DNA from 4 places in the Faecalibacterium sp. 9 genome. Region 2 is predicted to be linked to each of the others. Evidence: predicted binding sites of a transcription regulator. Region 2 holds the regulator's gene; each other region holds the start of a gene.
The links. The regulator Rex, encoded in region 2, represses fermentation and respiration genes when NADH is low (regulators of the CRP and FNR family bind a similar motif). The targets are predictions, from matches to a motif close to ATTGTTAANNNNTTAACAAT.

Region 1 (7,584 bases), on a different contig from region 2:
CCCGCGCTCTGCTGAACATCGGCTTTACCGGCTTCACCGTCAACATCAACGACCGCCGCATCCTGCGCGGCATGCTGGAAAGCATGGGCTTTGCCGCAGATACGCTGGATTCCGTCTGCATCACCTTCGATAAGATGGACAAGATCGGTGCCGAGGGCGTCAAGGCTGAGCTGACCGAGAAGCAGCTGCCGGAAGCCGCCATTCAGGCTCTGGCCGATTTCATCGCCGCCGGTGAGGTAACGCTGGACGCCGTAGCGGCCCGCTGCGCAGATCCGGCCATCGCCGACGACCTCAAGTATGTTCTGGCCACCGCAAACGCCATGGCTGCAGGCCGCTATCAGGTAGCCTACTGCCCCAGTCTGGTGCGCGGTCAGGGCTACTACACCGGCATGGTGTTCGAGATCACCTGCCCGCAGTTCAGCGGTGCCGTTGCAGGCGGCGGCCGCTACGACAACATGGTGGGCAAGTTCCTTGGCACGCAGGTACCTGCCGTGGGCTTTTCCATCGGTTTTGAGCGGGTGTGCGGCATCCTGCTGGAGCAGGGCTATCAGATCCCCGGTGCCAAGCAGAAGATCGTCCTGCTGTACACGAAGGATGCCGATTTCCCTGCCGTGCTGGCAAAGGCCGCTTCCCTGCGTGACAGCTACAACGTGACCGTTCTGCCTCAGGGCAAGAAGCTGGGCAAACAGCTGGGCCAGCTGGAAGCCGCCGGTTTTGTGGGTGCCGCCTTTATGGATAAGGATGAGATCAAGATCTTTGCACAGCAGTAATTCTTCTGAAGCGTAAAAAGTCCCGGTGCAGTAAAACCGAACTGCACCGGGACTTTTTTGCGTTTTGCTTGCGTCTTGTATGCTTAGATGGTGAACTGTACCACGCAGAAGGCCGCGTAGATGCACAGCAGAGCGATGCCCTGCGGGCGGCTGAGCCTGCCTTTGATGAGGGCCGGCACCGTCAGCAGCAGCATCACGGCAAACATCACCGGGAACTCCAGCACCAGCGAAGCGTTGTGTCCGAACAGCATGGAGTTCTGCGGGATGGTAAAGGGTGCCACCACTGCGGAAACGCCGCTCACCAGCACCAGATTGAACACGTTCGCGCCGATGACATTGCCCAGAGACAGCGCACCGTGGCCCTTGGCCAGCGAGGTGATGGCCGTTACCAGCTCCGGCAGCGAGGTGCCCAGCGCCACAAAGGTGAGCGCAATCACCGACTCCGGCACGCCCAGTGCCTGCGCGATCAGGGTGCCGTTATCCACCAGCAGGTTCGCGCCCACGGCAATGAGCACCGCGCCCACGGCCAGCAGACCCAGCTCCCTGGCAAGGGACCCATTTTCATCGGTCTCCTCCGCTTCTTCCGGGGCGGGGGCGTTCTTCATCGCCATCACGTTGCAGACGATGTAGGCCGCGAACACGGCCAGCAGCACAAGGCCCACCGGGCGGGAGTAGTAGCCGGTGGTATAGGCCACGCCCGCGTAAAAGGCTGCTGCCGCAAAGAAGAACAGCACCGGCGTGCGCAGGCTCTTGGGGTCTACCTTGCCCGGCTTCACCGCAATGGTGATAGCCGCAATGAGGGATGCATTACAGATGATCGAGCCGATGGCATTGCCATAGGCGATCTCGCCGTGGCCGGTGAAGGCCGAGGTGGTGGAGACCATGACCTCCGGCAGGGTGGTGCCAATGGACACCACCGTAGCACCGATGAGCAGCTCCGGCACATGGAAGCGGCGGGCAATGCCCGTGGCACCATCCACAAACCAGTCACCGCCCTTGATGAGGCACAGCAGGCCCACGATGAACAGCAAAACAGGGATAAGCATAGTTTTTTCTCCTTTTGTTTCCGGCAGAGCAGCCATAAAAAAGAGACCTCTATTACAGCCTGCCCAGAAACGGGAAAGCGTAATAAAAGTCTCAAGCATCCGGCACCGCAGCGGGCATTTCTGCGGGGATGCCGCTGCAGCACGGCGCATCGTTTTGCGAACGTGCGCCCTCTACTCCCTTTTATCCGGAAAGTATTATACCGATTTTTGCACCAAAGTGCAAGAGGAACGTTGAAATTTCATCCAGCCTTGGCCACTTTCTTCGCGTTGGGATAGATGCGCTCCATACGGACGTCATCAAAATGGTCGTCCAGCAGCGTATCGATGCTGTTTTTGGGGCCTTCACCGCTGGTGCGGGCATCGTACCGGGCCAGCGCCAGCGCACTGGTGAGCATGTTCACCGCCATGAACACTGCCAGCAGGACGGTCATCCATGGGCGGACGCGGCTGCGCACCTTCTCCATGCCTCTGAGCACCAGCGGATAGCCGTAGCGCATCCATATCACCGCCGCAATGCCCCAGAAAAAGCAGTACAGCAGGTTGATGCGCCCGCCCAGATTGAACTTGAACTTGCTGTAGTCCCAGAACACGGTGCCGAACAGCAGCTCGGTGACGGCGCTGCACACGTATTCGTACACACCGCCCATGACGGTGCCGAAGGCGAACAGGTAGCGGTCGCTCCGGTCCTTTTCCTGACGCAGCAGCACCGTTGCCAGCACCAGCGCCAGACCCCACACCACGCTGAACGGCCCCCAGACCAGACTGGAGCGGCTCATCCAGACCCCGGCGGTCACGCGGCAGAACACCGTCTCCACCATGTCGCCCAGAAACGCGCCGATCACGAACAGCCACAGCAGGTCGGACACGCTGAGGAAGTTCTTTTCCCCCTTCCGGAGCGCAGTCTGCTCCTGCCGGGCCGCAGCCGGGTAGGCGTGCTGGATGCGTTTTTCAATGTAAAGCGCGATCCTGCGGCGCAGCGTATCCGACCGCTCCCCCAGTCTCTGATTGAGCTGCTCCAGCACCGGGTGCCGGGCCGCATACTGCTGCACCAGCACCGCCGAACCGATCTGGTCCAGCACCGCCACCGTCAGCGAGACCCATACTGCCGGACGCAGCAGCCAGACCGGGATATGCGCACACAGCCGCAGCAGCACATCATTGCCCCACAGCACACTTGCCGTGCCCAGTGCACCCCACAGCAGCGAATACTGCAGGCACACATAGCCGTTCAGATTGAATTTTTTGCCGGAATAGTCCCACCACTTGCGGCGGTGCAGGCGTTCCAACAGCTTGGCGGTGATCCATTCCATCACCGTTGCCGCCATCATGCAGGCAAAGAACAGGTAGACCGGCTCAGTGCGCAGGTCGCCGAAACTCACGGCCAGCAGCACGCCGGTGGTACCGTAGATAAAGCAGAACGGGCCTGCCGCCGCACCGCGGTTGGCAAACCTTCCGCCCCGGATGGTCGCGACTACCGTCTCCGCCACCCAGCCCAGAAAGGAATATACAAGATAAATAACACTCAAAGTATAGAAGTTCAGCGTCATAAGGTTCCTTTCGCTTCCAGTTTTTTTCTTACTGCATTGATTGTACCCGTTTTGGGCGCTGTGTACAAGAGCCGTGCAGAAATTTTGTCACTCTGCGACGCGGCAGGCTCTCCGGGCATCTCTGAAAAGACGAAGATCCAGCCTGTTGCTTTGTTTTCAGATACATCTTAGAAAAAGGCCCTGCCATCCCGAAGGACAGCAGGGCCCAAAATTACAGTTTGAATTTACAGAGCGGAATCACAGCTGGCTCTTATACAGCTCCACGATCTCCTCCACACTGGTGTCGCGGGGGTTGCCGGGACGGCAGGCGTCTGCAAATGCGGACTCGGCGAGGAACTGGATATCCTCTTCCTTCAGGATGCCGTGCAGATTTGCGGGGATGCCCACGTCTGCGCTCAGCTGCTTGACGGCGGCGATGGTGGCGTCAGCGGCTTCCACATCGTTCATCTCGTCGATGCCCACAACGCCCATGGCCTTGCCGACTGCGCGGTAGCGCTCACCGGCGACGCTCTTGTTGTACTCCAGACCCACCGGCAGCAGGATGGCGCAGGCCACACCGTGCGGGGTGTCATACAGAGCGGACAGGCCGTGTGCCATGGAGTGGACGATGCCCAGACCCACGTTGGAGAAGCCCATGCCGGCGATGTACTGGCCCAGAGCCATGCCCTCGCGGCCTTCCGGGGTGTTCTGCACTGCGCCGCGCAGGCTCTGGCTGATGAGCTTGATGGCTTCCAGATGGAACATATCGGAGATGACGCAGTGGCCCTTGGTGATGTAGCCCTCGATGGCGTGGGTCAGAGCGTCCATGCCGGTGGCGGCGGTCAGGCCCTTGGGCATGGAGGACATCATATCGGGGTCAACCACAGCGATCTCGGGGATATCGTTGGTATCCACGCAGACGAACTTGCGCTTCTTCTCCACATCGGTGATGACGTAGTTGATGGTGACCTCGGCAGCAGTGCCGGCGGTGGTGGGAACAGCGATGGTGAACACCGCGTGCTTCTTGGTGGGAGCAACACCTTCCAGAGAGCGGACATCCGCAAACTCGGGGTTATTGATGATGATGCCGATGGCCTTTGCGGTATCCATGGAGGAGCCGCCGCCGATGGTCACGATGCAGTCAGCCTCGGCGGCCTTGAAAGCGGCCACGCCGTCCTGCACGTTGGCGATGGTGGGGTTGGGCTTGATCTCGCTGTAAACAGCGTAGGCAAAGTTTGCAGCATCCAGCAGATCGGTGACCTTCTTGGTGACGCCGAACTTGATCAGGTCGGGGTCGGAGCAGACGAATGCCTTCTTGTAGCCGCGGGCGGTCAGTTCGGGAACGATGTTCTCAATGGCACCGTGGCCATGGTAGGAGATGGTATTCAGAACGATGCGGTCAGCCATAGTTATTTTTCCTCCAAATCTCTTTTCCGCCGCTTTTCGGGCGGAGCTCTCTGTTTTTCAGAATAGCACATTGTCAAAAGCTTTGCAATGTGAAATTGTTTGAATTTATTGTAATTTTTTATCTATGTGCAGTGTTTTATGGGTACTTTTTCCAATTTACCGCAGTTTTATAATGTTTTTTCTTTTTCCCCTTGACAAGCAGCGCAAATCGTGTATTATTGTATCAAGCGCTTAATACAGCAAGACAAGGAGATGATATCATGGGCGAACAGTTTGATGCCAGCCGCCCGATCTATGCCCAGCTTGTGGAACGGCTCAAGGCCCGGATCCTGGCCGGCACCTACCCGCCGGGCGGGCATCTGGATTCGGTACGGGATCTGGCCGCAGCCGCCGGGGTGAACCCAAACACGATGCAGCGGGCCCTTGCCCAGCTGGAGACGGAAGGTCTGGTGCACACCGAACGCACCGCAGGCCGCTATGTTACGGAGGACACTGCATTGATCGAACAGCTTCGTGCCGACACCGCCCGGACGCTGGCGTCGGATTTTCTGGAAAAGATGCGCGGCATCGGCTACAGTCCCGCACAGGCGGCCGCGCTTTTGGAACACTGGGACGCAAAGGAGGACCGCAATGAGTGAGCTTTTGAGCTGTGAAGCACTGACCAAGTGCTATCAAAAGGATAAGACCGCACTGGAAAATGTAGACCTGCACATCGGCTTTGGCCGCATCGTGGGGCTGCTTGGCCCCAACGGCAGCGGCAAGACCACCCTCATCAAGCTGGCGAACGGTCTGCTGCAGCCCAGTGCAGGCAGCATCCGGATCGCCGGCATGACCCCCGGGCCGGACACCAAAGCCATCGTGTCCTATCTGCCGGACGCCGACTGGCTGCCGGACTGGATGCGTGTGGAGCAGCTGGTGGAAATGTTCCGCGAATTCTATGCCGATTTTGACCCCGCCAAGGCGAACGAAATGCTGGCCCGGCTGGAACTGGAACCGAAGGCGCGGCTCAAAACCCTGTCCAAGGGCAGCAAGGAAAAGGTGCAGCTGATCCTGGCCATGAGCCGCGCCGCAAAGCTCTACCTGCTGGATGAGCCCATTGGCGGCGTGGACCCTGCCGCCCGGGACTACATCCTGAGCACCATCCTGAACAACTACAGCCGGGATGCGACCGTCATTCTATCCACCCACCTCATCGGCGATATCGAGCCCATTCTGGACGAAGCCGTCTTTTTGAAGGATGGCCGGGTGTTCGCCCACCGCAATGCCGAAGAGCTGCGCGAGACCGAGGGCATGAGCGTGGATGCATATTTCCGGGAGGTATTCAAATGCTGAAACAGCTGTTAAAATATGAATTCAAGGCCACCGGCCGCACCTACGGCGGGCTGTATCTGGCCCTTGTTGCGCTGGCAGTGCTGAGCGGCTTTTCCCTGCGCAGCTCTTCCGGAGACAACTTTGCATCTCTGCTGCTGTTCGCCTACATGGTCGTAGCCGTTGCGGTGGCAGTGGTGTCCGTGATGACCATTGTGACCCGCTTCACCCGCAATCTGCTGGGCCGCGAAGGCTACCTGATGCACACCCTGCCGGTGACGGAAAGCCAGCTCATCCTTTCCAAGCTGATCTCCAGCGTGGTGTGGATGCTTTGCAGCAGCATCGTGGGTATCTTCTCCTTTGCGGTGATGCTGCTGGCTCTGTCTCTGAACAGCGCGGCCCTGCAGCAGCTGCCGGAGCTGTGGCAGAAAGTGGTAGAGATCTTCCGAGAGATCTTCCGCATGACCGGCAGCTCCGGGTGGCTCTGGCTGATCTTTGAAACGCTGAACGGGCTGGTGGCACTGGTGTCCAGCATCCTGTGCATCTATGCCGCTTGCATGATCGGCCACCAGTTCAAAAAGCACATGGTACCGGCCGGTATTCTGGCATTTTTCCTGCTGTCCTTCCTGCAGAACTGGCTGAGCTCCGGTGTCAGCAGTGCCGACATGCTGCAGGCTGTTTCCTATTCCACCCTTGGCGGTGTGGATGTTTCCATCGCTGCGCCCAGTGCTTTCACCACCCTGTTCGGGCTGGCGGTCAGCATTGCCTTTGCCGCAGGGTACTTTCTGCTGACCCGCTGGCTGATGGAGCACAAGCTGGATCTGGAATGATTTTAATGTCCTCCGCTTTCGCTCTGGACATTTTCAGCGGAACTATTTCTTAATTGCAATTTGTAAAAGGCCGAACCATAAACTTCATCTGATACAAAAAAACATCTGCAAGCTGCCCCATTCCGGGCAAAGTTTGCAGATGTTTTTCTTGTTATAGAGTGTTCAGCACTCGTCGTACTGCTTTTTCAGGTAGTTCAGGCATTCCACCGCGTTTTCCGGGGTGGTATTCTCCAGCGTTGCAAAGATATAGGGCTTTTCCTGCTTTGCAAACCGCAGGATGGTGCGGTAGTCCTCCATGCCTCCCTGCCCTGCACCCGTAGCAGCCAGCTGGCCGCCCGCATCCTTGCGCAGGAAATCCTTGAAGTGGATCATGGCAATGTCCTTGCCCAGAAGCTCGATGGCCTCGGCGAACACTTCCTCGCGGCGGTCCACATTTTCCATGTTCAGCAGGTTGACGGGGTCGAACAGGATCTGCAGATTCGGGCTGCCGATCTCGTCCAGCACGGTGCGGGCGCGTCTGGCATCGTACACGATGTGCTTGACCACCGGCTCAATGGCAATGGTCACGCCGTACTGCTCGGCACAGCGCACCACCGGCTTGAAGTTCCGGATAAAAGTAGCAAGGGCTTCGTCGCTGCGGCACTCCGGACAGAATTTGTACTCCGCGTTGGGCGCACCGGTCTCGGTGCCCACCATT
Region 2 (7,584 bases):
TGACTGGACACCGCAAATGCGATGCGGCTGGGGATGTTGGCCTTGATCAGGCCGGTGATGACGTCCACGCTGGGGCGCTGAGTGGCCACGATCAGGTGCATGCCGGCCGCGCGGGCCTTCTGGGCGATGCGGCAGATGGAGTCCTCCACATCCTTGCCCACCACCATCATCAGGTCGGCCAGCTCATCGATGATAATGGCGATGTAGGGCATCTTTTCCAGCTCCGGCCGTTCTGCGGCCAGCTTGTTGAAGGACTTGATGTCACGCACATTGTTCTCCGCAAACAGGCGGTAGCGGCGCTCCATCTCCTGCACGGCGCTGCCCAGCGCACCGGCGGCCTTTTTCGGCTCGGTGACCACCGGCATCAGCAGATGGGGAATGCCGTTGTACTCGGCCAGCTCCACCACCTTGGGGTCGATCAGCAGCAGCTTCACGTCCTCCGGGCTGGAGCGGAACAGCAGGCTCATGATGATGCTGTTCACGCACACCGATTTGCCGCTGCCGGTGCTGCCCGCGATCAGCAGATGGGGCATCTTGCACAGGTCTGCCACCTGAGCCACACCGGCAATGTCCTTGCCCAGTGCAATGCCCAACGGTGAGGTCATGCGCAGAAAGCTCTGGCTCTCGAACACGCTGCGGATATACACGGGGGTCTTTTTATGGTTAGGCACCTCGATGCCGACGGCGGGCTTGCCGGGAATGGGCGCTTCCATGCGCACGTCCGCCACCGCAAGGTTCAGTGCGATATCGTCCGCCAGCGAGGTGATGCGGCTGATCTTGACGCCCGCCATGGGCTGCACCTCGTACCGGGTGACGGAGGGGCCCCGGGAGATGTCCAGCACACGGGTGCGCACGCCAAAGCTTTCCAGCGTGTCCACCAGCTTCTGGGCATTGGCTTTCAGCTCTTCCTGCGCACCGGGGTCGGTCTCGTCCTGCGATTTTTCAAACAGCTCGATGGGCGGGTACTGGTACTGATAGGTATCCACCGGTTCGGTCTCGTCCACAGGGGCCGCTGCCGCGGCCTGCTCGGAGGCGGCAGGCTTTTCCATTGCCGCTGCCACCAGCGTGCTGATGTCCTTTTCCTCCACCGGATCAGCAGTAATGCTGATCCAGCCGTCCTCATCCGGTGCGCTGCGCATGGCCGCCGCGTTTTCTGCACTGACACGGGCGGGTGCCGTCGGCACAGCGGGCTGGATGGGTGCCGCGGGCATTTCCGGCGTGATGGCCGCTGCCGGAGCTTCCGGCGGGACGGTGGGCATCACCGGTGTATCAAAGCTTTCTGCCGCGGGCTGCACCGGCTGTGCGGCCTTTGCAAAGAAGTCGGACGCATCCGTTTCCACCGCATCTGCCACGATGGGCTGTGGGGCAGGTCCGGGGGCCGGGCGCAGCGGGTTCTGCCCAAAGGTGCCGCCCGGGCCCACGATGAGCGGCTCGATGGGCTCGCTGCCGCCCTCCTTTACCTCAGTGTGGTCGGGGCCAAGGTCTACGTCAAAGGAAGCCCGGGGCCGGGATACCCGTACCTGCACCGGCGTGATGGCCGGGGCGGCAGGTTCCGGCTGGGCAAGCGGCTGGCCGGAAGTGTCTGCGGGCGGCTCCGGCTGCGGGGCTGCCTCCGGCTCCTCCGCTTCCATCTCTTCGGTCACCTTGTGGCCCCAATGCCGGATGCCGTTCAGCCAGTCCGGCACACCGATATGGAACGCAGGGCCGGCCGGTTCGTCCTCCGGCTCCTCTTCCTCATATTCGTCTTCGGCTTCCTCCTCGTCCTCCTCGGCCTCTGCCGCCCGGGCGGCCGCACGTTCCGCACGGCGCTCCGCGCTCTGCCGGGCAAGGGCGGCACCCTTTGCGTGCACCCCGCCGAATGCGGCACACAGCCACTGCCAGACCTCTGCCGGAGTCAGGTCAAAAATGTACAGACTGACGCAGAGCGCCAGCACCGCCATGATCAGGTTTGCCGCCGGTCTGCCGCAGAGCAGCAGCAGATTGCCGCCCAGCAGTGCGCCCAGCGCGCCGCCGCCCAGCCATGCATTCACGCCGTTGGCATAGCAGGCGGCAGTCATCTGGAATGCAGACATGCCCTGCGGCTGGATATCCGAAAAAACGATCACGGTCCCGCAGGCAAACACCAGCCCCAGGATCAGCTTGAAGATCGGGGGCAGAAGGTCTTCGCCCCGGGTATACTGCACAGCAAGGCAGCACACGGCTGCGCCCAGCACAAAGCTGCCGCAGCCAAAAAGTCCGAACAGCACATCGTGCAGGGCCTTCCATGCCGAATCTCCCTCCACAAAGGCCAGCACCACCAGCAAAAGGCCTGCGAACAGGGTGCCAAGCCCTGCCGGGAGCCGCTGTTCGGCACGCTTTTTGCGCGATGATGCACGCCGTGTTGTTGTTTTACGTTTTCTTGTCGCCATTCTTCTCTGTTCCCCACACTTGTAGTAGACACACTATTTGATTTTATTATTGTACCACGCAGGGAAGAAAATGGCAAACCTATTGTTGTACAAATTTCTTCAGCCCGGCAGGCCAGCAGGGAGCTTTCTCCGCGAACAGCGACAGGTTGCGGCACCCAGCATCCGCTTCGCTATCGCTTGCGTCTTGCTGGCCGCTGCCCCAACAGCTTCTCCCTGTTTTCTGCCGCGGGCAGCGGTCGTCGCTGTTGCAAGACTCCAGTCCCGCCCTACTGCCTGCGGCAGCAGGGTCCCACCCCCAGGACATTCGCTGGAGAAACTATCTGCCGTCCTGTCTTCTTACTCTTTTTCGATTTCTTTATACAGCCACGCCAGCGCATCCGAAAGCCCGCCCAGCTCGTCGATGAGCTTTTCCTTCACGGCCCGGCGTCCGTCCAGCACGGTGCCCATGTCCATCACCAGCTCGCCGGTGTGGAGCATCAGGTCGGTGTAGCGCTTTTCGGTCATGCCGCTGTGGGCCGCCACAAAGCCGGTGATGCGCTGCTGCATCTGCTCAAAGCTGCGCATGGTCTGCGGCACCCCCAGAATGACGCCGGAATGCCGCACCGGGTGCACGGTCATGGTGGCTGTGGGCACAATGAAGCTGCGCCGGGCGCTGACGGCAAGCGGGATGCCGATGGAGTGCCCGCCGCCCAGCACCAGCGTTGCGCTGGGCTTGGATACGCTGGCGATCAGCTCCGCCAGCGCAAGGCCCGCTTCCACATCCCCGCCCACTGTGTTCAGCAGCACCAGCAGGCCCTCGATGCGGGGGTCCTCCTGCGCGGCCACCAGCTGCGGGATGACATGCTCGTACTTCGTGGTCTTCTGGCCCTGCGGTGCTTCCGAATGGCCTTCGATCTGGCCGATGACGGTCAGGCAGTGGATGACATGCCCGCCGCGGGCCAGCGTGACCGTGCCCAGATCCTCAATCTCTTCTTTTTCCAGCCGACCTGCGTCGGTCTGCTGCGTTTCATCGTTCATATGCTTTCCTCCTGCGTTTTTTGTCAGCATTCCCCGGCCTGTGCCGGGCTATACAGACCCGCCGCAGCAAAAAAACGGTAACATTTCATAAAATTTTTTTGAGAATGATTTGACATTCTCCATCAGTGCTGTATACTTTAAATAATTGACTGTAATATCTGCAAACTGTAATATCTGCAATATGAACCCGTAAACGGATCGGGGTTTCTCTGCGCCGCATCTGTAAAGCAGGCAGCTGCGGCAAGTACTGCGATAGAGCGAAAGGAGAAAGTATTCTATGAGCACCCCTGCAAAGGCTTCGCTTCCCGTTATCAAGCGTCTTCCCAAATATTACCGCTATCTGCGCTCTCTGCAGGAAGACGGCATCAACAGCATTTCCTCCCGCGAGCTGGCTGCTCAGATGGGCACCACTGCTTCGCAGGTACGACAGGACTTCAACTGCATCGGCGATGTGAATGGCCGGCAGGGCATCGGCTACTCGGTGGAAAACCTGCTCTCCATTCTGGAAGGCCTGCTGTTCGGCAACGGCGACCGCCTGCCCACCATCCTGATCGGCTGCGGCCGTCTGGGCAAGGCAGTGAGCCGCTTTATCACCACCGATACCAACGGCTACCGCCTGATCGCCGCCTTTGATGTGGCACAGAGCGAGGTGGGCAAGGAGATCAGCGGCATCCAGATCCGCCATATCGACGAGCTGGAGTCTTTCTGTGCCGAGCATCACCCCAAGGTCGCAGTGCTCTGTGTGCCCCGGGACGGTGCGGAGCAGGTCAGCGGCCGTCTGGTGGATCTGGGCATCGAGGGCTTCTGGAATTTCTCCCACTATGACCTTTCGGTGTCGTATCCCGATGTGGTGGTGGAGAACGTCCATCTGGGCGACAGCCTGATGAGTCTGGGCTACCGCCTGCGCAATCAGGACTGAACGTACCTATTATAAGTAATAAGAGAACCCTCTCAGTCAAAGCCTGAGATGCCGCCGAACCCTCTCAGTCTCGCATACGCTCGCCAGCTCCCCTATCGGGGGAGCTGGCAAAGCCGTCAGGCTTTGGCTGAGAGGGTTCGTTCTGTAAGGAGAGTTTTTCAAATGGCAAAACTGTATTTCCGTTACGGCGCGATGAACAGCGGCAAGAGCACCGCCCTGATGCAGGTGGCCCACAACTACGAGGAGCAGGGGATGCGGGTGCTGATCCTCAAGCCGCAGGTGGATACCAAGGGCGGTGGTGAGCTGGTCAGCCGTCTGGGCGTCCGCCGGAAGGCCGATCTGCTGATCCCGCCGGAAACGGATGTGTTCGAGGCGGTGCGTCAGGCCAACAGCACCGCTGCCCTTGCCTGCGTGCTGTGCGACGAGAGCCAGTTCTTCACCCCGGAGCAGGCCGAGCAGCTGTTCATGGTCACGGTGGACCTGAACATCCCGGTGATCTGCTACGGCCTGCGGGCAGATTTCTCCCTCAAGGGCTTCCCCGGCTCCACCCGGCTGCTGGAGCTGGCCCACACCATCGAGGAAATGAAAACCATCTGCACCTGCGGCCGCAAGGCCATCTGCAACTGCCGCAAGGTGAACGGCAGATTTGTCTTTGAGGGCGAGCAGGTGGCCATCGATCTGGAAAACGATGTGCAGTACGTGAGCATGTGCCCCCAGTGCTATTTTAAGGCAAAGCGCGCGTTCTACGCCGAAAAAGCTGCTTCGCAGGCTGACTGAAACTTGTATACAAGGCTGCTGTGTCCAACGACACGGCGGCCTTTCTTTTTTATCCCCGGCCTGCAGGCGCAGTCCACGCAGCAGCGCAAAATATGTCGCTGTCGGTGCTTTTTCACCCCCCAAAAGGGCGAAGAAACACCGATTTCCATGCCCGCAGACCGGTGCTGGGGGACCGCCGCAAACAATTGATATATCAGAGTGAACATTTTTTGCGCTATTGATATATCAGTTCAAAGGCTCCCATCCGGGCTTTTTAAGCGGTTGTTCGTCCACAATGTATGCAACGCTTCCACGTTCTGAAACGGAATGTTTACAAAAATATTGCAAAATTCGACGTTCCTCCTATGATGCATCCCAGTTTTCTATGCAAAATAGCGAAGTATACATGTTGCACAGTTTTTCGAGCCAAGTTTATTCATTTCAGCGAAGGCGTCAATTCTTGCGCGAAAACAAGAGCAATATTTGTACGTTTTTTGTTTAGATATCTGCAATTTGCGTCTTTCTTTTTGGCTGTTGTTTTGTTATCATAATTGTATACAACGGGGTATGTGCAGAACCCCCGTTCGAGATGATGTTTTCTGTATTTAGGAGGAGAACGAAAATGAGCAAGGCAATTTCTCGTCGTGATTTCATGAAGGTCACCGGCGCTGTGGGCGCTGCCGGCCTTCTGGCTGCCTGCGGCGGCAACTCTGCTGCATCCAGCTCTGCTGCTTCCACCGCTCCCGCTGCTTCTGCAGACGAGAGCCTGGCACTGTCTGACGGCCCTGTTTCCATGACCATCAGCTGGTGGGGCGGCGACAGCCGTCACGAGGCTTACCAGAACGCCATCAAGGAGTTCCAGGCTGAGCACACCAACATCACCATCGAGCCCACCTTTGCCGCATGGTCCGGCTGGGAAGAGAAGATGGCAGCTGCCTTCATCGCAGGCAACGCACAGGATGTGTGCCAGGTGAACTGGAACTGGCTGTACAACTACTCTGCCGACGGCAGCAAGTTCGTGGACCTGAACACCGTTTCCAAGTTCCTGGATCTGACCCAGTGGGATGACGCTGCCATGGACGCCTGCTACGTTGCAAACAGCCAGCAGTGCGTGCCTGTTTCCATGACCGGCCGTATCTTCTTCTGGAACATGACCACCTTCAACAAGGCTGGCATCACCGAAGTTCCCAAGTCTCTGGATGATCTGATGGCTGCCGGCAAGGCATTCAAGGAGAAGCTGGGCGACGATTACTACCCCATGCACCTGGGCGCATACGACCGTATGATCCTGATGGTCTTCTACCTCGAGTCCAAGTACGGCAAGGACTGGGCTGACCCCGTCACCTCTACCCTGAACTACACCGAGGACGAGATCGCTGAGGGCATCGACTTCATCAAGAGCCTGGTGGACGGCCACGTCATGATGAACCTGAAGACCTACTACTCTGCAAACTCCGATACCGCTACCCACCAGTCCAACGAGTGGATCACCGGTAAGATCGCAGGCATCTTCGAGTGGGATTCCGCTGCTTCCAAGTACTCCTCCGCTCTGGATGACGCCAACAAGGACGGCTTCACCGTTGGCGAAGAGATCAAGTTCGGCGACAACAACGGCGGCTTCTCCAAGGTCTCCATGGGTCTGGCCATCACCAAGACCAGCAAGTGCGTTGCCGAGGCTGCTACCCTGATCAACTTCCTGCTGAACGAGGAAAAGGGCGCTTCCATCATGGGTTCCGAGTGCGGCATCCCTGCTTCCAAGGCTGGTCTGGCTGCTGCTCAGGCTGCCGGCGCTGTCAAGGATCTGGTTGCTGAGGCAAACGCCAAGGTCATGGCTTTCACCACCAACAAGCTGGATCCCCTGTTCGAGAACAACGACCTGAAGGCTTCCGGCACCGGCATCTATCAGGAAGTGTTCGATACCGTTGACTACGACGGCGTTGCCGGCGCAGACGTTGTTGACACCCTGCTGGACGGCATGGAGTCTGTTGGCTACACCATCGGCTAAGTTCCATTTTTGAGTGCCGCTGTGTGCGGTCACGCACAGAAAAGGGCACCCTTTGACTGAACCCGAGGGGCACCTGCCGCCCGACCGGCAGATGCCCCTTTTTTGTCAGGGATATATTACAAAATCTTGACAAAGCTGTATCCAGTCTGTTACCCCTTCGTCCGTCTCATGCTCCGAAATTCCTTAAAAAGGAGGATTTCCCAGATGAAAGAAAGCAATGCTCCCGCCATCGGGCGCACCCCGTTCCAGAAGTGGCTGGACAAATATCAGGGTCTGTTTTATCTGATCCCCTGGATCATCGGTTTCGTCGTCTTTAAGGCAGTTCCCTTCGGTCAGTCGCTGTACTACAGCTTCACCGATATGAACTTCTTCGAGAGCGGCACCAAGTTCGTTGGTCTGGCCAACTACATCACGGCCTTTACCACCACCAAGATCACCAAGGCGCTGATCATCACCTTCAAGTACGCCTTCATCACCGT
Region 3 (7,584 bases), 610 kb from region 2:
TGCTGTCCATCTTGCTCTTCATGAACTCCGAGCAGCAAATCATGGTGTCAATGTACTTGTAGGTGCCCTTCCACTTCCAGAACTCAGCCTCCATCATGCCGATGGCCGACTTCGCAGTGGAACCGTGGATGCACTTGCCTTTCATGCAGTTCACGAAATGGCCGCCGAGGCACTTCTCACAGTTCTGGTGGGTGTTCGGATTGTTCAGCATGTGGTTCGGGCAGACCAGCTGGTAGTCATGTGCCGTGAAGATGATCTTACAATCTCTTCCGTTCTCCTTGCGCCACCTCACGATTTCCAGAATGATGGAAGGTGTCAGCTGGTAGTTAAAATTATTCAGGTGACAGGCATCCGGCTTGAAGTCGTCCAGAACTTTTCTCAGCTGCACCCGTGCTTCCTTGCTGTAGATGGTCTTGATCGGGTAGGTCAGCTTGCTCAGTTTCGACCCACCGTGGAAATCCATATCAGATGTATAAGCATTGACCCGGTTGCCCACGCAGCGGCCTTCGTGCTCCATACCGAAGTACTGAACCTCATGTCCGTGCTGCTCTAGCGCCTCACCCAGCTTAAATATGTAGGTTTCTGATCCACCGTTTGGATATAGAAATTTATTTATTATCAATACTCTCATTTATTATTATCTCCTGTACAGTTTCATCGTTTTCTTTACAACTTCATCCCAGTTATATTTCTCGCAGATAAAGTCAGCTGCCTGATTCTTCATTCTTATAACCATTTCTGGATGGTCACAGGCATCTTGCAATTTTTCTCGCAAGTCCTCTACATCTGACTTTTTGAAAATCAATGCCTTATCTTCCACAACCTCTGCACATTCTGGAATATCGGATACCAGACAGCAATTGCCGTAGCTCATCGCCTCCAGCAGACTTAATGGCATTCCTTCCAGATCGGACGGCAACGTGTAGATGTAAGCGTTGCTGTATAGTTCATCCAGCATTGCTCCCTGCACAAACCCGGTAAAGAGAATCCGATTGTCACCCTTCGCCAGTTCTTTCAATTCCTCCATAAAGGAATCCGTATCACTGGAGCCACCTGCAATGACCAGTTTTTTATCTGTCTTGACATTCTTGAAGGCCTCAACCAGATATCGAATCCCCTTTTCTGGCACCAGACGACCGAGGAACAATATGTATGAGTCTTTTTTCAGCCCGAACTTATCTGTAATCAGACTTGCTTCCCGAATCTGCGGCCTATTCACGCCATTAGGGATAAAGTGCGTTTCTCTTCCATAAGTTTCCTTAAAATAGTCCTGCACTCCTTTGCTCAGAACAATGACCTCGTCCGCATATTTCGCAGCATTTTTTTCGCCTTGGTGGATAAACTTAGAACCAAGTCCTGATTGCCATTTCTCGCGCTGCCAATCAATGCCATGGACGGTAACAACAACTCTTTTCCCAAACATCTTCGGCAGCCATGCAAAGAACGCCGGTCCTTCGGCGTGGATGTGCACCACATCGTATTTTCCAAATGCACTATAAAGTGCCGCAAATGCGGAGGAGCTGACTGCAGCAAGTCCACGCCGTTCAATGGTCGGAACAGCCTTCTGACGGATTCCCTCGTACTCCGTTTTACCAGCATCGTCATATTCTGCACCACTCACATGATGGCCTGCTCTGTTGTAGCAGGTCACGTCACAACCATTCTGTGCCATTCGGGTGCAGAGCTCTTTGACAACGATCTCTACTCCACCTTCTCTCGATAATCGCTTCTGTCCGAACATTGCAATCGCAAGTTTTTTACTCATAAATCTTTCCCACAATCCCACTCAATTTTTCATCAATATCTCGGCCAACACAAAGAGCGGATAGGCTCGTACACCTGTCCGCTGGCTGTCACCCCACCCTCATGGTCGAGATTTCTTTCTGGATGGCATTGCTGCCACCCAAAAAGATCAGTCGTTCATTCTTCGGGTAAGAAAATATGAACTTCGGGGTGCGGAGCCTTTCATTCTCTGCCGTACCCTTGTCCCTATTATGACAGCCGCGTATTATTTCACACTCCCCATGGACGGTAACAACAACTCTTTTCCCAAACATCTTCGGCAGCCATGCAAAGAAGGCTGGTCCTTCGGCGTGGATGTGCACCACATCGTATTTTCCAAATGCACTACAAAGTGCTGCGAAAAAGGAAGAGCTTACCGCTGCAAGTCCGCGTCGTTCAATAGTCGGAACAGATTTCTGACGGATTCCCTCGTACTCCGTTTTACCAGCATCGTCATATTCTGCACCACTCACATGATGGCCTGCTCTGTTGTAACAGGTCACGTCACAGCCATTCTGTGCCATTCGGGTGCAGAGCTCTTTGACAACGATCTCTACTCCACCTTCTCTCGATAATCGCTTCTGTCCGAACATTGCAATCGCAAGTTTTTTACTCATAAATCTTTCCCACAATCCCACTCAATTTCTTCATCAATATCTCGGTCAACACAAAGAGCGGATAGGCTCGCTTGCCTGTCCGCTGGCTGTCACCCCACCCTCATGGTCGAGATTTCTTTCTGGATGGCATTGCTGCCACCCAAAAAGATCAGTCGTTCATTCTTCGGGTAAGAAAATATGAACTTCGGGTTGCGGAGCCTTTCATTCTCTGCCGTCCCCTTGTCCCTATTATGACAGCCGCGTATTGTTTCACAGGTTCCATACGGGTTCTGTATTCTCCGCAATCGGATCCATTTCACCCGCTTTGACCTCTGGATTTCCAAATTTGATTTTATGTTGTTTTTGTACCACAATAACCCCGGACGATCTTTCGCCCAGGGTATCTCATCCACGTGATTTAATTCTGCGCAGTTTCTCTGCTCGAAAGTACAGATGTTTTTCTGTTCTCCCACTCACCAAAAGCATACTTATTTCCCCCAACCGCAACTCAGGAGATTTCGTTCTTTGAGTAACCTTTCGATACCAACTTTCCACCAATTTCAGCCTGTTGTTATCAGTATTATTTTAGCATGTTTTCTTCTTGCATACAATACTTCGTTGCACTATCGTTGCTCATTTTACGGATAAGATTTCAGTCTATTTTACGCATTTTCTTGCTAAAACCCCCAATTCGTCAAGAAATTTCCTTTTTCATCTATTGCCTGTTCCAATTTTTCAATAGAACCTCTTTCCCTTTGACTGAAAAATAACGTTATCACTCATTTTTTCATTCTTTATGTATTTGCCTTTTCACCGTCATTACTACGCGAATTTATCCATCCAGCCTGAAAAAATGCATATTTTCTCGCATAAACAAATCAACCATTGTCCAGACAAAAAAGCAGCAATCCAGAATTCCGCAAGCAAAAAAACACCCTTCCTCTCACGGAAACCCGCAAAAGGAAGGGTGTTGAACTCGTTATCCTGTTGTCGTACCAATCACAGCATGTTCGCACCAGCAAAGCCGGTGCCAGCCGTCATTCAGCACGGTACCTCAAGCACTTTTGAGCGTGGAGCTGTGATTAGCAGTTCTCAGCGAAGTACTTAATGGTACGGACCATCTGAGAGGTGTAGGAGTTCTCGTTGTCGTACCAAGACACGACCTGAACCTGATAGGTGTCGTCGTCGATCTTAGCGACCATGGTCTGGGTAGCATCGAACAGAGAGCCATAACGCATGCCGATGACATCAGAAGAAACGATCTGATCCTCGTTGTAGCCGAAGGACTCAGAGGTAGCAGCCTTCATAGCAGCATTGATGGACTCCTTGGTGACGTCCTTGCCCTTGACGACAGCAACCAGAATGGTGGTAGAGCCGGTAGGAACAGGCACACGCTGAGCAGAGCCGATCAGCTTGCCGTTCAGCTCGGGGATGACCAGGCCGATAGCCTTAGCAGCACCGGTGGTGTTGGGAACGATGTTCTGTGCGCCAGCACGAGCACGGCGCAGATCGCCCTTGCGCTGAGGACCATCCAGGATCATCTGGTCGCCGGTGTAAGCATGAACAGTGGTCATGATACCGGAGACGATGGGGTAGGTCTTGTTCAGGGTGTTAGCCATGGGAGCCAGGCAGTTGGTGGTGCAGGAAGCAGCAGAAATGACCTGATCCTCAGCGGTCAGGGTCTTCTCGTTGACGGAGAAGACAATAGTCTTCAGATCGTTGCCTGCGGGAGCAGAGATAACGACCTTCTTTGCGCCAGCCTGGATGTGAGCCATGCTCTTCTCCTTGCTGGTGTAGAAGCCGGTGCACTCCAGAACGACGTCAACGTTCAGTTCGCCCCAGGGAGCATCCTTTGCATCCTTAACAGCGTAGATCTTGATCTCCTTGCCGTCAACAATGATGGAGTCCTCAGTAGCCTCGACAGTGTGCTTGCCTTCGCCGATCTTGCCGCAGAAAGAACCCTGAGCAGTATCGTACTTCAGCAGGTGAGCCAGCATCTTGGGGCTGGTCAGGTCGTTGATTGCGACGACCTCGTAACCCTCAGCATCAAACATCTGACGGAAAGCCAGACGACCAATACGACCGAAACCATTGATAGCAACTCTAACAGCCATGTTAATAGTACCTCCTAATTATTTTACCCATAATCGGATAAATCACGGTATCTTTATTTTAGACCAAAACGCAGAAAGTTTCAAGTGTCTGCCAAAAAATTAACAAGACATTTCTATCATTTTTTGCTTTTGTACGATTTTGCTTCCTTTCACTCGCCAGTTTTAGGCAATTGCGCCAACAGCGTGCCAGCACTTTTGTCAGCTCTGTCTGTTCAGGCAGGCTGCAGCGCACACTCCTCCAATGCTGCCCACACAGCAAAGGCCCAGCCCTGCAAAAAAGTCAGGCATCACAGCAAGGCCCATACCATTGCCTGCCAGCAGCGCAAAGCACTGGGGCAGCTGCCAGCACAGGCCCAGCGCAAAGGCGGCAAGCCCGGCTGCGCACAGTGTTTTGCCATTGTCCGGCTGCGGGATATGCAGTGCCCGAGCCAGCGCCGCCAGAAACACCAGCACTGCCAGCACCTGCCACACTGCAGCTGTCGGCTGCACCCGGTGCCAGCTGGAGCTGTTCTCCATAAAGCGCATCAGTACGTTCCAATAGAACAGCAGGCTTCCTGCAACGGCAAGGTACAGCCCGCCAAAGGGCTTCTTCCACGCGTCAGGGCTCAGCCAGCAGCGGCCCATCGTACTGAGCCACACAGAGCACACGCATTCCAGAATACACCGCACAAAGCCGCCCAGACCGGAAGCTGCACCCAGCGCGATCTGTGCACCCGCTGCAGCCAGAAAGCATACTGCACCGGCAAACGCCAGCACACCGGCCAGCGGCCTGCGGCTGCGCACTGCCTCCGAGCGGGAAGGCTGTGTACGGCCCACGAGCACTGCAGCCAGCACCACAATGCCCAGTGCCAGATAGCGCCACCACACCGAGCCCACCAGACACAGGCCGGTAACGGCATCGGTGCCAAAGGCCAGATCTGCCGCGCGCAGCACGCCCAGCAGAGCACTCAAGATAAAAACGAACAAAACAGAAGGATTCATCAGCGTTCCTCGATCGGCTTATATTTCTGGCGCACGCCCAGATACTTGTAAGCGGGGCGAATGATGCGGTTGGCGAATACCACCTCTTCCACGCGGTGTGCACACCAGCCGGGCACACGGGCAATGGCAAACAGCGGGGTGTAGATATCCTCGGAAATGCCCAGCATGTTGTAGATCAGGCCGCTGAACAGGTCCACGTTGGCGCACACCGGCTTGGTGCTGCCCTTTTCCTCGGCAAAGATGCCGGGGGCCAGCCGCTCGATGCTGCACAGCATGTTGTACTCTTCCTCAAAGCCCTTCTCGTAAGCCAGATGGCGGGCACGCTGCTTCAGGACCACCTCACGGGGGTCGCTGATGGTATACACCGCGTGGCCCATGCCGTAGATCAGGCCGGAGCCATCGCCCGCCTGCTTGCGCAGGATGCGGCGCAGATACTCGCGAACTTCATCGTCGTCTTCGGGGTTTTCCACATGCTTGAGGATATCCTTCAGCTGACGGTTCACCATCAGGTTGGCACCGCCGTGCTTAGGGCCCTTCAGTGCGCCGATGGCCGCCGCGATCGCAGAGTAGGTATCGGTGCCGGAGGAGGACAGCACGCGGGTGGTAAAGGTGGAGCAGTTGCCGCCGCCGTGGTCGGCGTGCACCAGCAGGCACATATCCAGCAGCTTTGCTTCCTCGTGGGTGAACTTCTGATCCGGACGGTAGGTGCTCAGGATGTGCTCCGCCGTGCTCTGGCCGGGCTTGGGCAGATGGAAGAACATGCTCTGCTTATCGTAGTAGCGGCGCTTCATCTGGTATGCGTTCACCATCATGGTGGGCATGCTGGCGATCAGATTGATGCTCTGGTTCAGGATATTCTCCAGGCTCAGATCCTCGGCGTGCTCATCATAAGAGTAAAGGCCCAGCACGCAGCGCTGCAGCTTATTCATGATATTGGGCGAGGGGGCGTTCATGGTGTCCATGAAGCCTTCCGGCAGGGCGCGGTGCTCTGCCAGGATCTCACAGAAATCATCCAGCTGCTCCCGGTTGGGCAGGCTGCCGAACAGCAGCAGCCAGATCACCTCTTCAAACACAAAGCGGTCGTTGCGGTAGGCTTCGTCCACGATCTCGTTGATGTTGACGCCGCGGTAGATCAGCTTGCCGGGAGTGGGGATCACATGGCCTTCCTGATCCTTCTTATAACCCACAACGTCACAGACATTGGTCAGGCCAGCCAGAACGCCGGTGCCGTCCGGGTTGCGCAGGCCGCGCTTGACGCCCAGACGCTCACTCGTCTCCGGGTCGATGTAGTTATTGGCCACATATTCCTCACACAACGTCCGCATCGTGTTCTGGTCCAGTGCAGCCACTTCTGAATGTGCAAAATTCATAAGGGGATTCTCCTTTCATCCTATTTCTTATACTTTCCCGCCCATCCTCTGTGATGGGTATAATTCTATGATATCGCTTTTGAAGAGTAAATTCAAGCATCAAGTGCATCATCTGGCACACAAACTGCCCTCTCATCACCTTTTTTGGCTTGCGCTGCAAAAGACGTTCTCCCTGTTTCGCATCTTTTTTCAGGGTGTATCCGGTATTCTGATTTAAAAAACACCGCTGTCGGAGGGGCTTGGACTATGAAAAAGTTATTTCTGCTGATCTTTGCAGTCCTGCTGGTTCTGGGCAGTGCTCTGCCTCTGGCTGCCTACCGGGTCACGCGGGCTGTGCTGGGCCATACAGCGTCTCTGCCCGCAGCATCTTCTGTGCCTGAGTTGCCCACATCGCAGCCCAACGCCCTTTCTTCCGCAGACGCCGAGACCTTTCCGGTGGAGGATCAGTCCGCCGGAAAGGTAGTGCAGCTCTCCCGCCGGGAATACGTTCTGGGGGCTGTCGCCGCCGAAATGCCGGTCAGCTGGCCGGACGAAGCACTCAAGGCACAGGCTGTTGCCGCCCACACCTACGCGCTCTACTGCCGGGATCATGCCGCCCTGCAAAGCGGTGCATGGCTCACCGTTGATCCTGCCCGGCGTCAGGGCTGTCTGACCGAACCGGTGCTGCGCAGTTACTGGGGCACCGCCTACGAGCAGAACTATGCCCGGCTCTCGGCCCTTGTGGACGAGGTTCTGAACGAT
Region 4 (7,584 bases), 660 kb from region 2:
ATGGGGCTTCTTGGCGGCGACCACGGCGTTGCCGAAGGTCTCCTCCGGTACCCAGCCGAAGCCATCCATGATGCACAGAAGAACAGGTTTCTTTGCCATAAAAATGAATCTCCTTTGATTTGAGAACACTATTTTCAATAAAAACAAGGGGCAGCGCCTGCAATGTGCCCGATAGAGCGCATTCTCCGCAGCTACCCCTCATCCGGCACTTCGTGCCGCCTTTCCGCAGTGGAAAAGGCTTATTTTGCGGTTTTATCAGCCCTTGGTGGCTGCGTTGACGATCACTGCAAAGTCGGGAGCCTTCAGGGATGCGCCGCCGATCAGGCCGCCGTCCACATCCTTTTTGCTCAGCAGCTCCTCGCAGTTCTTGGCGTTCATGCTGCCGCCGTACTGGACAGTAGTAGCCTCGGCAACTGCCTCGCCGTACACCTCACCGATGACCTTGCGGATCTGGCCGCAGACTTCCTCAGCCTGATCGGCGGTAGCGGTCTTGCCGGTGCCGATGGCCCAGATGGGCTCGTAGGCGATAACGACATTTGCCATCTGCTCAGCGGTCACGTCGCGCAGAGCAATCTTGGTCTGCATCCGGACCAGCTCCTCGGTGACGCCCTCCTCACGCTGCTGCAGGCTCTCGCCCACGCAGATGATGACCTTCAGACCGGCGTTCAGAGCAGCCAGAGCGCGCTTGTTCACGGTCTGGTCGGTCTCTGCAAAGTACTGGCGGCGCTCAGAGTGACCCACGATGACGTACTCCACGCCCAGATCCACCAGCATGTCAGCGCTGATCTCGCCGGTGAAAGCGCCGGACTTCTCGAAGTGAACATTCTCAGCACCCACATGGATGTTGGTGCCCTTGGTCTTCTCCACAGCGGTGACCAGATCGGTATACGGGGTGCAGATGACCACCTCGCAGCCTGCGTCCTGAACAGCGGGGACCAGCTCATCCACCAGAACAGCAGCCTCAGAGGCAGTCTTGTTCATCTTCCAGTTGCCTGCAATGATAGCCTTGCGCTTTGCCTTATCCATGATACTCTATCTCCTTTATTTACCTTCTATATGTGCAGTCTGTGCACAAACAAAAAGGTGCGGCGGCGCTGAAGCCGCCGCACCCATTTACGATGCCGGAAAAATTATGCGTTCTGGATGACAGCGATGCCGGGCAGCTCCTTGCCCTCCAGATACTCCAGAGAAGCGCCGCCGCCGGTGGAGATGTGGGTCATCTTGTCGCCCAGACCCATCTGCTGCACAGCTGCTGCGCTGTCGCCGCCGCCGATCACGGTGGTAGCGTCGCTCTCAGCCATAGCCTTAGCAACTGCCAGAGTGCCAGCTGCCAGAGTGGGGTTCTCGAACACGCCCATGGGGCCGTTCCACACAACGGTCTTGGATGCCTTGACAGCATCGGCAAACAGCTTCATGCTCTCGGGGCCGATGTCGCAGCCTTCCATGTCAGCCGGGATCGCGGTGACGGGAACAACAGTGGTCTCAACCGGAGCGTCGATGGGATCGGGGAAGTCCTTGATGCAGACAGCATCAACGGGCAGCAGCAGCTTCACGCCCTTCTCCTGAGCCTTGGCCATCATTTCCTTGCAGTAATCCAGCTTGGAATCGTCGCACAGGCTCTTGCCGACCTCGTAGCCCTGAGCCTTGACAAAGGTGTAAGCCATGCCGCCGCCGATGATCAGGGTATCGACCTTCTCCAGCAGGTTGGAGATGACATTCAGCTTGTCTGCGACCTTTGCGCCGCCCAGAATAGCGGTGAAGGGACGAACGGGATCGTTCACAGCGTTGCCCAGATACTTGATCTCCTTCTCCATCAGGTAACCAACAGCGGTATCCTTGATGAAGTCGGTGACGCCTGCGGTGGAGCAGTGTGCACGGTGGCAGCTGCCGAATGCATCGTCAACATATGCATCAGCCAGAGAAGCCAGCTCTTCGCTGAACTCGGGCATGTTCTTGGTCTCTTCCTTGCGGAAACGGGTGTTCTGCAGCAGAACGACGTCGCCGTTGTTCATGGCAGCAACAGCAGCCTTTGCGTTCTCGCCGACAACATTGTCGTCATCTGCAAACACAACGGTCTTGCCCAGCTTTGCGCTCAGAGCCACAGCAACGGGTGCCAGGCTGAACTTGGCCTCGGGGCCGTTCTTGGGCTTGCCCAGATGGCTGCACAGGATGACCTTTGCGCCATCATTGACCAGCTTCTGGATGGTGGGCAGAGCTGCGTTGATGCGGTTCTCGTTGGTGATGACACCGTCCTTCATCGGGACGTTGAAATCGCAGCGGACAAGAACCTTCTTGCCGCAGTAGTTCTGATCGTCGATCGTCTTCTTACCTAAACCCATGGTAATAAACTCCTCTCAAGTTTTAATGTCTGAACTAGAGTTTCGCTCGCATTCGGGGGCCATGCCCCGTTACGATACTATTATAAACAAAAACCGTGCACATTGCAAGGTCGCAAGATAGATAATAGTTTAACAAACATTTGCCGCTGATGCACGGAAATGTGTGTATTTTGACCGAAAGGGAGGACAGGTCTCCTGTTTTTTCAGGGGAGTCTGCCTTTATGGTCACTTGATCGATCTGTTTCAACGCCCATGAGCGCTGCACCGGCAGGGACGGTCGGCAGCATCCGCTCCGGTTTTTCAGCCTTTTGCACCGCCCTCGGCCTTCATGGCGTTGTAGCCGATCAGGACGGTCTACACATAAGCGCAGGTCTTGGGGATCATCAGCATACCGATCAGCGGGTTCACTTCAGCCCACAGCACGACGGGGATATAGAAGCCGAAGCTCAGCACGATGGTGAGCCACATCCAGCGGAAAGCCCGGTCGCTGTGCTCCTTTGCACTGCGGTAGAACAGCACGATGACCAGCAGGCCAAGCAGTGCGAAGGGGATGTTCCGCAGGATGCCCCAGGCGAGGGGAGTCTTGTTGGTGAGCCACTGGTTCTGAGGCATCATGCACAGCAGCACACGCGCAGCGGACAGGACATACACGGCAATGGTCAGACCCTTCCGGCCCTCCACATGGTAGCGTTTGCGCCAGACATAATACAGCAGCACGTAAAAGACGGTCATGGTGATGGAAGTGATCCACTTGCCCAGACCCAGAGGAACTGCGTAGTTTTCCAGACCGGTGGTACACAGTGCCAGCGCACGGGGGACAAGGTGGAAGGAATCACCTGCACCCAGCACCACAGCCATAAGGCCGAACAGCTTGAACTGCGAGCCGCTCTTGCTGCTGCGGATCATACGGATGCCCACCGTGAGCACGGTGGCCAGATAGAAGATGTCGAAAACGGTTTCAATGATTGCACGCATAGGGTTTGCTCCTTTTTCAAATTGGTTTGGAGAAAATATAATATAGTGTGTGTGAACAGGATACTTTCATCCTGCAGTACCGATCAAGTTGAACAGTGTTCATTTTAGGCTTAAAAAATTCCCACAAATCTGTGGGACATTTTTCAGTAGACAGCCCGCCGTACGATCTCCAGCACGGTAGAAGGGTCAAAGTCCTGCCGTACCAGAGCGGACAGCATCAGCGAGAACAGCATCTCTGCAAATTTTTCAACGGTAAACTCCGCTGTGAAGGCGTCAGCCCGGATTCTGGCATCATTCCGCAGCACTGTGCACAGGGCATCCAGAATGTGCTGCCAGGCCCGATGCATCTGCTGCTTTCCATCGGCGGTGTCCTGCTGGACAAAGCCCAGCGCATGATGGGTGAAAAAACCCGGATACCGCTGGCAGCCGTACTCCAGCTGCTTGTACATCCACCGGACGCAGGACAGAGTGTCCTGAAAGACAGCCTCATCCTCCGGATGATGGAAGATATCGCTCCAGATGCTTTCCACCGTGGCGCTCAACAGATCGGTCTTGGATTCAAAGTAATTGTAGATGCAGCCCACCGAGACTCCGCAGGCAGCAGCCACCGAACGGATGTTGACACCGGCCCATCCGTTTTGCTGGATGAGTTTTCTGCTGATCTGCAGGATATTCTCTTTTGATGTTGCCATTGGATTCATCCGATCACCTCAACGTGAACGTTGTTCATAATGCGTAGTATACACACCGGATAGGGGATTGTCAAGAGATATTTTGAGCTTTCGGATCTCTCCATGCCCTCCTGCTTTGCAAAGATTTTTCGGGTACATCCTGACTGCTGCCTGACAAAAATGCGGTGGTACAGCCTGTGCAGGCGGCAGGCAAAAGATAGGATAGAACCATTATAGCAAGCGGCCCGTGCACGCGCAAGAGAGGCGTTCCGGCTTTTACATCCTAAAACCGATGTGCGGCGGCACAGGAAGAGAGGAAACGGCTCTGCGGAAAAATAGACGATTGTACGGAGCTCATAGTTTTTTAAGATTTATTTTGTGAAAAAGTAATATTGAAAAATTAAATCAGGGCTGATATACTAGCACTATGATATCCAGTTGGACATGTTACTGGTAATGCAGGCAGGATCTGACGGAATGACGAATACCTTTTCTTTTGGGTGAATTATAGCCAGATACTATGATTCCGGGAGAAGCTGTATACGGAGTCATTCTGTTAGATCCTTTTTCTTTTGCCCGTTTCGGCCGGACGGCAGGGGAATGCCATCACACACAAGATAAAGGAGAACACAATGAAGAACTACAAGCAGACTGCCTCCGACGTGCTGCGTCTGGTTGGCGGCGAAAAGAACGTTGTGCAGGTCGAGCACTGCTCCACCCGCCTGCGCTTCACTCTGGCAGACACCTCCAAGGCAGATGTTGCTGCCCTGAAAAAGACTGCCGGCGTCATGGGCGTTATTTCCAGCGGTCCGCAGTGTCAGGTGGTCATCGGCAACGATGTCATCGAAGTGTACGATGAGCTGCTCAAGCTGGGCACCTTCAACGCAGGTCAGGCAGCGGCTCCCGCTGCTCCCAAGGGCAAAAAAGAGATCGGCGGCATTATTCTGGACTACATGGTCGGCATCTTCCAGCCGCTGGTCCCCGCCATTGCAGGTGCAGGCGTTCTGAAGGCCCTCATGGTGCTGCTGAGCACTCTGGGCGTGATGAGCAGCGGAGATATCGCCTATAAGGTGTTCGTCGGCGTGGCAGATGCGGCTCTGTACTACCTGCCCGTCATGGTCGCCTTCACCACTGCAACCAAGTTCAACTGCAACAAGCTGGTGTCGGTGGCTCTGGCTGCTGCCATGATCCACCCCAGCGTTTCCGCTCTGCTGGCTACCGAGGGCGGTGCTTACTTCCTCGGCATCAAGCTGCAGAACATCGCTTACGGCGGCCAGGTGTTCCCGGCCATCCTGACCGTCATTTTCATGTCCTTCATTGAAAAGTGGGCCAACAAGTGGTGCCCCAAGGCCATCCGCGTGTTCTTTGTGCCCATGCTGTGCTTCGGCATCGGCTTCCCTGTGGCACTGGTCGTCCTCGGACCTCTGGGTTACAACATCGGCGCCCTGCTGACCACTGTGATCCTTGCTCTGTACAACACTCTGGGCTGGTTGGCCGTTGCTCTGCTGGCTGCTGTGCTGCCCTTCATGATCTCCATGGGCATGCACAAGGCTCTGGTCCCCTATGCAGTTGCTTCTATTTCCGACCCCGGTTTTGAAATGCTGTACATGCCCGCTTCTCTGGCACACAACATTTCCGAGGGCGGTGCCTGCCTGGGTGTTGCTCTGAAGACCAAGGATGAAAACCTGCGCGCTACCGCAATTTCCGCTGGTATCTCCGGCCTGTTCGGCATCACCGAGCCTGCTCTGTACGGCGTCACCCTGCAGCACAAGAAGGTCATGATGTCTGTTGTGATCTCCAGCTTCATCGGCGGTCTGTTCGTTGGCCTGATGAAGGTCAAGGCATTCGTTGCCATGGGCCCCGGTCTGGCTGGCATGGCCATGTTCGTTGACCCGGACAACTCCAAGAACATTCTGTGGGCTGCCATCGGTCTGGTGATCTCCGTTGTGGTCTCCTTCGCACTGTCCTTCTTCCTGTACAAGGATGAGACTCCCGCTGAGGGCGAGACCGCAGAGACCGCTCCCGAGGCTGCTGCAGACGCAGCTGCTGCGGATTCCACCATCAGCAGCCCCCTGCAGGGCAAGGCCATTGTACTGGATCAGGTGAAGGACGAAGTGTTCTCCCAGAAGATCCTGGGCGACGGCATCGCTGTGGTGCCCGAAAAGGGCGAGCTGTATGCCCCCGCAGACGGCGTGATCGAGTCCGTGTTCGGCACCAAGCACGCTGTTTCCATGAAGACCGCTGCCGGTGCCGAGCTGCTGATGCACATCGGCATGGATACCGTCAAGCGCGACGGCAAGGGCTTTGATCCGCAGGTCAAGGACGGCGAGACCGTCAAGAAAGGCCAGCTGCTGATGAAATTTGACCTTGACGGAATCAAGGCAGACGGTTATGATGTAACTACCCCCATCGTCGTGACCAACGCCGATGAGTTCACCATCAAGACTGTGGCCGAGGGCACGGTTGTGCCCGGTGCTGCACTGCTGAAACTGGAGGCTGTAAAATGAGTTTCCCCAAAGGTTTTTTCTGGGGCGGCGCTGTTGCTGCGAACCAGGTAGAGGGCGCATGGAATGTGGACGGCAAGGGCCCCAGCGTGGCGGACGTTGCCACCTATAAGCCCAATACGGACGTGAAGGATTACAAGTCCCATGTTGCCATGGACGATGCACACATTGCTGCCGCCATGGCCGACCCGGATGATACCTATTATCCCAAGCGCCGCGGCATCGACTTCTATCATCATTATAAAGAAGATCTTGCCCTGTTTGCCGAAATGGGCTTTACCATGCTGCGCGTCTCCATCGCATGGACCCGGATCTTCCCCACCGGCGAGGAAGCCCAGCCCAACGAGAAGGGTCTGCAGTTCTACAGCGACCTCTTTGCCGAGATGCACAAGAACGGCATTGAGCCGCTGGTCACGCTGAGCCACTACGAAATGCCGCTGGCACTGGCCACCAAGTACAACGGCTGGGTGGACCGCCGTGTCATCGATTGCTTTGCAAAGTTCTGCCATGTGTGCTTTGAGCGCTACAAGGATCAGGTCAAATACTGGCTCACCTTCAACGAGGTGGACAGTGTGATCCGCCACCCCTTCACCACCGCCGGCATCATCCCCAGCCGTGTGCCCGAGGATAAGATGCTGGAGACCTGCTATCAGGCTCTGCATCACCAGCTGGTGGCCAGCGCCATGGTGGTAAAGGACTGCCACGACATCATCCCCGGCAGCAAGGTGGGCTGCATGCTCACCAAGCTCACTACCTACGCCCGCACCTGTGCACCCGACGATGAGCTGGCTACGCAGGCAAAGAATCTGGAAAACCTGTTCTATGCCGATGTGCATGTCTGGGGCGAGTACCCCCGCCTGATCCTCAAAATGTTCGAGCGCAAGGGCATCCACGTGGAAATGCTGCCCGAGGATGCCGCCACCCTGAAGGCAGGCTGTGTGGACTTTGTTTCCTGCAGCTACTATATGACCATGACCGAGTCTGTGGACCCGAACGCAGAGCGCACCCCCGGCAATACGGTGCTGGGCGTCAAGAACCCGTATCTGCCCTCCACCGACTGGGGCTGGCAGATCGACCCCAAGGGCCTGCGCTACA

Region 1: fucO (lactaldehyde reductase) is a predicted target of Rex. The motif match lies at 4,819-4,838, and genes of this name have one in related genera.
Region 3: gap (type I glyceraldehyde-3-phosphate dehydrogenase) is a predicted target of Rex. The motif match lies at 4,580-4,599, and genes of this name have one in related genera.
Region 4: ACKXF9_RS07900 (phosphoglycerate kinase) is a predicted target of Rex. The motif match lies at 2,457-2,476, and genes of this name have one in related genera.

Annotation. Positions count from the first base shown of each region.
Region 1 is NZ_JBLWGB010000003.1:206,051-213,634, reverse strand. Features, by position in the region: gene hisS (histidine--tRNA ligase) at 1-770, shown strand, start outside; gene ACKXF9_RS13240 (calcium/sodium antiporter) at 854-1,816, opposite strand; gene ACKXF9_RS13235 (putative ABC transporter permease) at 2,056-3,363, opposite strand; gene fucO (lactaldehyde reductase) at 3,601-4,749, opposite strand; gene ACKXF9_RS13225 (GntR family transcriptional regulator) at 5,010-5,387, shown strand; gene ACKXF9_RS13220 (ABC transporter ATP-binding protein) at 5,380-6,081, shown strand; gene ACKXF9_RS13215 (hypothetical protein) at 6,075-6,887, shown strand; gene ACKXF9_RS13210 (sugar phosphate isomerase/epimerase family protein) at 7,050-7,584, opposite strand, start outside.
Region 2 is NZ_JBLWGB010000001.1:975,450-983,033, forward strand. Features, by position in the region: gene ACKXF9_RS04595 (DNA translocase FtsK) at 1-2,408, opposite strand, end outside; gene ACKXF9_RS04600 (ClpP family protease) at 2,745-3,425, opposite strand; gene ACKXF9_RS04605 (redox-sensing transcriptional repressor Rex) at 3,703-4,344, shown strand; gene ACKXF9_RS04610 (thymidine kinase) at 4,507-5,121, shown strand; gene ACKXF9_RS04615 (ABC transporter substrate-binding protein) at 5,723-7,105, shown strand; gene ACKXF9_RS04620 (carbohydrate ABC transporter permease) at 7,310-7,584, shown strand, end outside.
Region 3 is NZ_JBLWGB010000001.1:1,581,653-1,589,236, reverse strand. Features, by position in the region: gene ACKXF9_RS07630 (glycosyltransferase) at 1-631, opposite strand, end outside; gene ACKXF9_RS07625 (glycosyltransferase family 4 protein) at 638-1,765, opposite strand; gene ACKXF9_RS07620 (glycosyltransferase family 4 protein) at 1,854-2,399, opposite strand; gene gap (type I glyceraldehyde-3-phosphate dehydrogenase) at 3,461-4,492, opposite strand; gene ACKXF9_RS07610 (hypothetical protein) at 4,691-5,473, opposite strand; gene ACKXF9_RS07605 (citrate synthase) at 5,473-6,843, opposite strand; gene ACKXF9_RS07600 (SpoIID/LytB domain-containing protein) at 7,090-7,584, shown strand, end outside.
Region 4 is NZ_JBLWGB010000001.1:1,638,436-1,646,019, forward strand. Features, by position in the region: gene gpmI (2,3-bisphosphoglycerate-independent phosphoglycerate mutase) at 1-99, opposite strand, end outside; gene tpiA (triose-phosphate isomerase) at 256-1,026, opposite strand; gene ACKXF9_RS07900 (phosphoglycerate kinase) at 1,131-2,339, opposite strand; gene ACKXF9_RS07905 (hypothetical protein) at 2,694-3,314, opposite strand; gene ACKXF9_RS07910 (TetR/AcrR family transcriptional regulator) at 3,458-4,015, opposite strand; gene ACKXF9_RS07915 (beta-glucoside-specific PTS transporter subunit IIABC) at 4,618-6,492, shown strand; gene ACKXF9_RS07920 (glycoside hydrolase family 1 protein) at 6,489-7,584, shown strand, end outside.